Linked DNA regions of Symmachiella macrocystis. The protein of the gene in region 1 interacts with the protein of each later gene in a pairwise test. Links are inferred from orthologs where the notes say so. Each region holds a gene or a part of one and is shown in the gene's direction. Other genes may lie near its edges. The genes, in order: nth and aceE.

Region 1 (3,111 bases):
ATCGTGGCTTCCCTTTGTCCGCGGAGCAATTCGCGCAATTGGGCGAGCAACAAATCGCTGCGCAGGTCGACATTCGGTTCTGCCAACATTGATTGTTTGTGGGAAGGTGCAAGGGGTAATTGGTCGGCAAGCTGGTCACACAACTCACCCAAGGTAAGCTGGTCGCCTGCCCACAGTTGGAACAGATCGTTGCGCAGGATGTGCGGAAACAACTCGCGAAATGCAGCCAACAATTCCTCATGGCGACGGTGACGATCGATGACGGGTGTCATGGCGTAGTGATCGGGCCGCGCGGTGATCGTCGCCCGCTGAGACAAGTCGTCCGCCGGATGCCGAGAATTGATCTGTGCGCGACAGACGCCCTGAATGTGAATGCAGTTCGCCGCCGGCGAAAAAAACATGGGAGTGACAATCCGCGCCACACAGACAAAATCGTCAACCGCCGAGCACAGCGAAACGGCCAACAGTCCTTGATCGCGAAGCACATCAGCCACCAGTTGCCGGAGCGGTTCTGTGGTGACGGCAATGATCTGCGACGTCCCGGGGAATAGCACGAAGTGGGGTTGCGCGAAAATCGGTAGTGTGCCGCCCATCTTGTCCACGTCATTATCCGTCGTATGCGTCATAATTCTTCAATCGATGTTGGAATCAGTATCTTCGGAATCAAAGTCCGATCGAGTTGCAAATCCGCCGAGGGATCCGTGGCTGCGCGAAGTTCCTGAAAGCAAAACCACAATTGGGCCGCCAAGGTTTCGACGTCGATGCCTTGATAATGTTTGCCGTATGGTTCGAGGTAGTTCAACGACGACCGGTGCATTTTTCGCGCGCCGCCCAGATTGCCGTTTTCGAAATGAAACAGCGACACAGCGGCATGAATCAGTCCCTGGTAGAACTGTTTCTCCGCACCGACCGTCTCAGTCCAGATTTCCTCGAGGGCATCGTGGCAGGCGAAAAACTCTTCGTCATTGAAAAGCCGTAACCCTTCCAGGTATTTTGGGGGATATTCGTGCGGCCCGTCCATAGCCTCGTGCTCCGATATGCTCAGGGGTGAGGGCTGAGGGGTTGTGCGCCGACCGGTCATTTCCATAATCCAGTCACTTCCAAATATCGAGTCTAAACGCGTTCCCCTGGCATTGTCCATGGCCGTTGTGAGGACAAGCCCGGAGAAATTATGCCCAAGTCCGAATCTACCGGCAGCGATGTTGCCCGGAAGCAACAAGGCCGCAAAATCCTGCGTGCCTTGAAGAAGAAATATCCCGTGGCTGAGTGCAGCCTGAAGCACGACAACTCCTTTCAATTGCTGGTGGCGGTGATTCTCTCAGCCCAGTGCACCGATGCACGGGTGAACATGGTCGTGCCGAAGTTGTTCGACAAGTTCCCCACCCCTGAAGCCCTGGCCGGCGCGTCGCAGAAACAGGTGGAGAAGATCATCCATTCACTGGGCTTCTTTCGCGCCAAAGCCACCAACCTGCGAGGCATGGCCAAGGCGCTTGTAGAAGAACATGACGGCGAAGTTCCTCAGACATTGGAGGAATTGACGGCATTGCCGGGTGTCGGTCGTAAAACGGCCAACGTGGTTTTGGGAAATGCATTTGACATCCCCAGCGGATTTGTCGTCGACACGCACGTCAAACGCATCAGCCGTCTGTTGGGGCTGACCAAAAAAACGAATCCCGATCAGATCGAACGGGACCTGACGCGGTTGTTGCCCAAATCGAGTTGGATCGAAACGCCGCACCGGTTGATTTTTCTGGGACGCGAAATCTGCATCGCCCGCCGTCCACAATGCCCGGAATGCCCCCTGCTCAAGTGCTGCGACCGCACCGGCTTGCCGCCGCTCAATTAAAACTGTGCGAATTCGGATCGGTCAAGACTTGGAAATCACCACCTACCTTTCGCCCATCGCTCCGTCCCACGTTTAACCCGCAACGGCGGAGCACGTCAAAATCATCTGGCGAAATTCAGGCGAATCGGATAGTTTGTAATCTCATGAAGAGCGTCATTGGAATCAACACGCTCTTGTCTGATGAAATGCACCGCCGGGGGGAGAGCGGGTAATGGATGAGACAACAGAAGAACAAGACGACAACACCTTGTCGCCCACGAAACGGTTGTTGGGAAGTCAAATTCCGCTGGAGCGAGAAACGTTACTGTTTGTAGTCGCCAGCGCGCTGGATGTGGTGATGACTTGGATATTGTTGAATAAGTACCACGCCGACGGCTTTGTCGAATCGAATCCGATCGCTAGATTTTTTCTCGATCATTGGGGCCCGCGGGGCTTAGTCTATTTCAAATTTGTGATGGTGGCCTTTGTGGCGGTTCTGTGTCAGATCATCGCGCTCAAACGCGAAGACATCGCCCGCCGCATCCTCTATTTTGCCACCGCCTTGGTCGCATGCGTCGTGATTTATAGCTTTACGTTGCTGGTCCGGTATTCCTCAGCCGTGCCGAATCCCTTTGGATAAGTCGGCGGTTTCCGACTGTAATCGGGAACACAAGGTGAGAGAGCCGCCTTCCAATTTTCGCGAACCAAGAATCACCTGCTCAACGATGCAAACAGCCTGCCCACGAACTCCATGGGCCGCTATACTTGCACCGGTCGCTTGGCCCCAATTGACCTCGCTGATATTTGAATCAATCGCATTTAGAAAGACACGTAGCCGTGCTACATTCAGTCGTGATGGCCGGTGGGAGCGGGACTCGTTTTTGGCCCCAAAGCCGCAAGACGCTGCCGAAACAACTTCTGCCATTGGCAGGTGAGACAACGATGTTGCAACAGACCAGCGCCCGCAACGCCCCGCTCATTTCGCCTGAGCAAACGTGGGTTGTTACCAACGCGGTGCAAGCTGACGCGACCGCGGCGCAATTGCCCGACGTCCCGCGTGGGAACATCCTCGTCGAACCATGCGGGCGGAATACCGCACCCTGCATCGGCTTGGCCGCTATTCACCTGTTGCGGCAAGACCCCGATGCGGTGATGTTGGTCGTGCCGGCCGATCATGTCATTCGCCCCACGGAGACCTTTCAAAAAGCGGTCCAACGCGCGACCGACGTCGTCGCGAATTCTCCCGACACCTTTGTGCTGTTTGGCGTCCCCCCCACGTTTCCGTC
Region 2 (3,516 bases), on another replicon or contig:
GTCAGCATTTTTACAAGACAATCGCTGCACATCGGCCGATTTGACAATTTCACCAAGAATAAAAGTGCCTTGGGGGGAGCCGCGGTCGCAGTTTCGCCCGTGAACTCTGGATTCTTCTTGTTTCTCCCGGACGAAACACGCCGAAATCATTCCGGAGTAATTTCCCCCATTCAAATTTCGTGTTGCCGGATTCCCAAAAACGATAATTCCGGGGTACTGATTTCTGAATCATTGTGTATTCACGATTAAAAAAACCGCTCAGTTCTCGCCAAAAACGCGGTTTCATACCCCATAACCCGTACAGTCGCGACCTGTTGCTGTGCCAAACCTGACAGTGGAAGCAATTCCCATGGCCAATTCTCAATTATTTTCCATGTTTGGGAAAATGTCGTAGCGGGCGAAATCGCCGTTATGGCCATAAAAATACTTGGAAATCCTGCGTTGAGACTACGAACATTGATTTCATCCCCTAAAATGGCCAGAGATGATTGGACGAAGCGATGGATTTTCAAGTCGCGAAGCTAACCTTCCCTACTTCCTACGAGACTCAACTAGTGATGGACGAAACACCTCAGGCGATCGATGCGGGCGAATTAGACGAGTGGTTTGAATCGCTCGACGATCTGTTACACCGCCACGGACCCGACGGCGTACGTCAGATGATGTCGGTTTTGCAAGAGCGAGCCTACCAAGCCGGTGTGGCCATGCCCTTTACGGCCAACACCCCTTACATCAACACAATTCGCCACGATCAACAGCCCCGTTTCCCCGGCAATCGGGCCATCGAACGTCGGATTAAGAGTCTGATTCGCTGGAACGCGATGGCGATGGTCGTTCGCGCCAACGCTGCCAGTTCGGGCATTGGCGGGCATATCTCCACCTACGCCTCCGCTGCAACGCTGCTGGAAATCGGTTTCAATCACTTTTTCCAGGCCCGCAACGAAGATCAATTCGGCGATTTCGTCTATTTCCAAGGCCATGCCGCACCGGGAATCTATGCCCGCGCATTTCTGGAAGGTCGGTTGACCGAAGAGCAGTTGATTCAATTCCGGCAAGAAATCCCGCGTGGCTCGGGACTATCATCCTATCCGCATCCCTGGCTGATGCCTGATTTTTGGCAATTCCCCACGGTTTCGATGGGACTGGGACCGATTTCCGCGATTTATCACGCGCGGTTTTTACGGTATTTGGAACATCGTGGACTGGCCGACACGTCGAAATCGCATGTGTGGTGTTACGTCGGTGACGGTGAAGTCGACGAGCCGGAAACGCTGGGAGCCATTACGTTGGCCTCCCGCGAGCATCTCGACAATCTGATCTTTGTCATCAACTGCAACTTGCAACGCCTGGACGGGCCGGTCCGTGGTAATGGAAAAATCATCCAAGAATTAGAAGCCGCCTTTCGTGGTGCTGGCTGGAATTGCCTCAAAGTCATTTGGGGCAGCGATTGGGATCCGCTGTTGGAAGACGACGAAGACGGCTTATTAGTCAAACGCATGGGTGAAGTCGTCGACGGCCAATACCAGAAATATGTGGTCGAAGGGGGCGCCTATATCCGCGATCACTTCTTTGGCGAAAACAAAGAGTTGCACGATCTGGTCGACCACCTGTCGGACGAACAGTTACAAAAACTCAATCGCGGCGGACACGATCCCGAAAAAGTCTTTGCTGCCTACCATGCGGCGGTCAACCACGTTGGCGCTCCGACGGTCATCCTGGCCAAGACCATCAAAGGTTATGGACTGGGTGAAGCGGGAGAAGGCCGCAACATTACACACCAGCAGAAAAAATTGAACGAAGAGGAACTGCGCGAATTCCGCTCACGCTTCGCCATTCCCATAGGCGACGAAGAAGTCACCAAAGCCCCTCTACATCGGCCCGCCGATGACAGTCCGGAGATGGAATATCTCTTGAAACGACGGGAAGCATTGGGTGGATTTCTCCCCGCGCGGACGCCGACCACCGACCGCTTGGAGATTCCGCCTCTCGATAAATTCGACAAGAAAGTGCTGCACGGTGGCGTCGAAATGGCCACCACCATGGCCTTCGGGCGGATTATCAGCGACTTGCTCAAGGATAAGAACATCGGCAAGCGGATCGTACCGATCATTCCCGATGAAGCCCGCACCTTTGGGATGGAAGCGTTGTTCCGTCAATGCGGTATTTATTCCAGCAAGGGACAACTCTACGAACCGGTCGATGCCGATCAGGTGCTCTACTACAAGGAAGCCAAAGACGGCCAAATTCTGGAAGAGGGCATCAACGAAGCGGGGGCAATCTCGTCCTTCATCGCTGCCGGGACCGCCTACAGCAATCTTGGCGTGAACATGGTTCCGTTTTACATCTACTACTCGATGTTCGGCTTCCAACGCGTCGGCGATTTGATCTGGGCCGCGGCGGATTCCCGTACCAAAGGCTTTCTCGTGGGTGGAACCTCCGGCCGGACAACGCTCAACGGTGAAGGGCTACAACACCAGGACGGCCAAAGCCAACTATTTGCGACGACCGTCCCCAACTTGCGAGCGTATGACCCCGCCTACTCTTATGAAGTCGCCGTGATCGTTCAAGACGGGCTGCAGAGAATGTACGGCGAAGGGGAGGAAATCTTCTACTACTTGTCGGTCTACAACGAAGTGTACGACATGCCGGCGATGCCCGAAGGGGCGCAAGAAGGGATCTTGAAAGGGCTGCATCCTCTTTCCAAGACACCAGCCGATAAGTCGTCCTCGCAGCGACCGCAACTCTTTGGCAGCGGGCCGATTCTACGTGAATCACACCGTGCACAAGCCATTCTCAGCGAAAAGTACGACATTGACTGCGACGTCTGGAGCGTGACCAGTTACAGCGAACTCTCCCGCGATGCAGAAGCGGTCGAACGTTGGAATCACCTGCATCCTGAGGAAAAACCGCAACACAGTTTTCTAGAGACGTCACTCAGCAATCACTCCGGGCCTTTTATCGCCGCCAGCGACAACGTCCGTTTGGTGCCCGAACAAATCCGGCAGTGGATTCCAGGTCGCTACGTGACCTTGGGCACCGACGGTTTCGGACGCAGTGCTTCACGGGAAGCATTGAGAAAGCACTTTGAAATGAATGCCGAATATATCGCGTACGCAACACTTTCGGCATTGGTGGCCGACGGCCATTTTGAGAAGTCCCGTCTGCCCGAAGCAATCAAAGCGTTGGGGATCGACCCGGAACAAGTCAACCCGGCTTCCGCGTAAGAATTGTCCGTACACCGTCGATGCTTTATGGTGGAGCGAGCGGACCGTCGGACATCTGCTGTACACGTAGATTCAACATACGACTAAATTTTAACGAAATAGCACTATGTCGATTGAATTTCGTCTCCCCGAATTGGGAGAAAACATTGCCGAAGCTGAGGTTGCCGAGTTGCTGGTCAAGGAAGGGGACCGAATCGAAGCCGAACAGTCGGTCATGGAATTGGAAACCGAAAAAGCGGTCCTTGAGTTACCCTGTCCGCACGCCGGCGTGGTGAAAAAAATTCACTTTAGC

The links.
Region 2: the proteins of nth (region 1) and aceE interact in binary tests that used the Escherichia coli proteins (3 or more experiments, as listed by UniProt). The link is inferred for Symmachiella macrocystis from one-to-one orthologs.

Annotation. Positions count from the first base shown.
Region 1 is NZ_SJPP01000001.1:1,453,849-1,456,959, forward strand. Bases 224-3,008 are described here. They hold nth (endonuclease III), read left to right. Parts: upstream 224-1,171; coding sequence 1,172-1,846; downstream 1,847-3,008. Other genes in these bases: CA54_RS05650 (LON peptidase substrate-binding domain-containing protein), read right to left, coding at 224-626; CA54_RS05655 (DUF309 domain-containing protein), read right to left, coding at 623-1,021; CA54_RS05665 (DUF5658 family protein), read left to right, coding at 2,058-2,465; CA54_RS05670 (mannose-1-phosphate guanylyltransferase), read left to right, coding at 2,663-3,008. Also shown: more of CA54_RS05650, read right to left, coding at 1-223; more of CA54_RS05670, read left to right, coding at 3,009-3,111. UniProt on the Escherichia coli protein: DNA repair enzyme that has both DNA N-glycosylase activity and AP-lyase activity. The DNA N-glycosylase activity releases various damaged pyrimidines from DNA by cleaving the N-glycosidic bond, leaving an AP (apurinic/apyrimidinic) site.
Region 2 is NZ_SJPP01000003.1:897-4,412, forward strand. The notes cover bases 235-3,424. They hold aceE (pyruvate dehydrogenase (acetyl-transferring), homodimeric type), read left to right. Parts: upstream 235-557; coding sequence 558-3,224; downstream 3,225-3,424. Other genes in these bases: CA54_RS23455 (2-oxo acid dehydrogenase subunit E2), read left to right, coding at 3,331-3,424. Outside these bases: more of CA54_RS23455, read left to right, coding at 3,425-3,516. UniProt on the Escherichia coli protein: Component of the pyruvate dehydrogenase (PDH) complex, that catalyzes the overall conversion of pyruvate to acetyl-CoA and CO(2).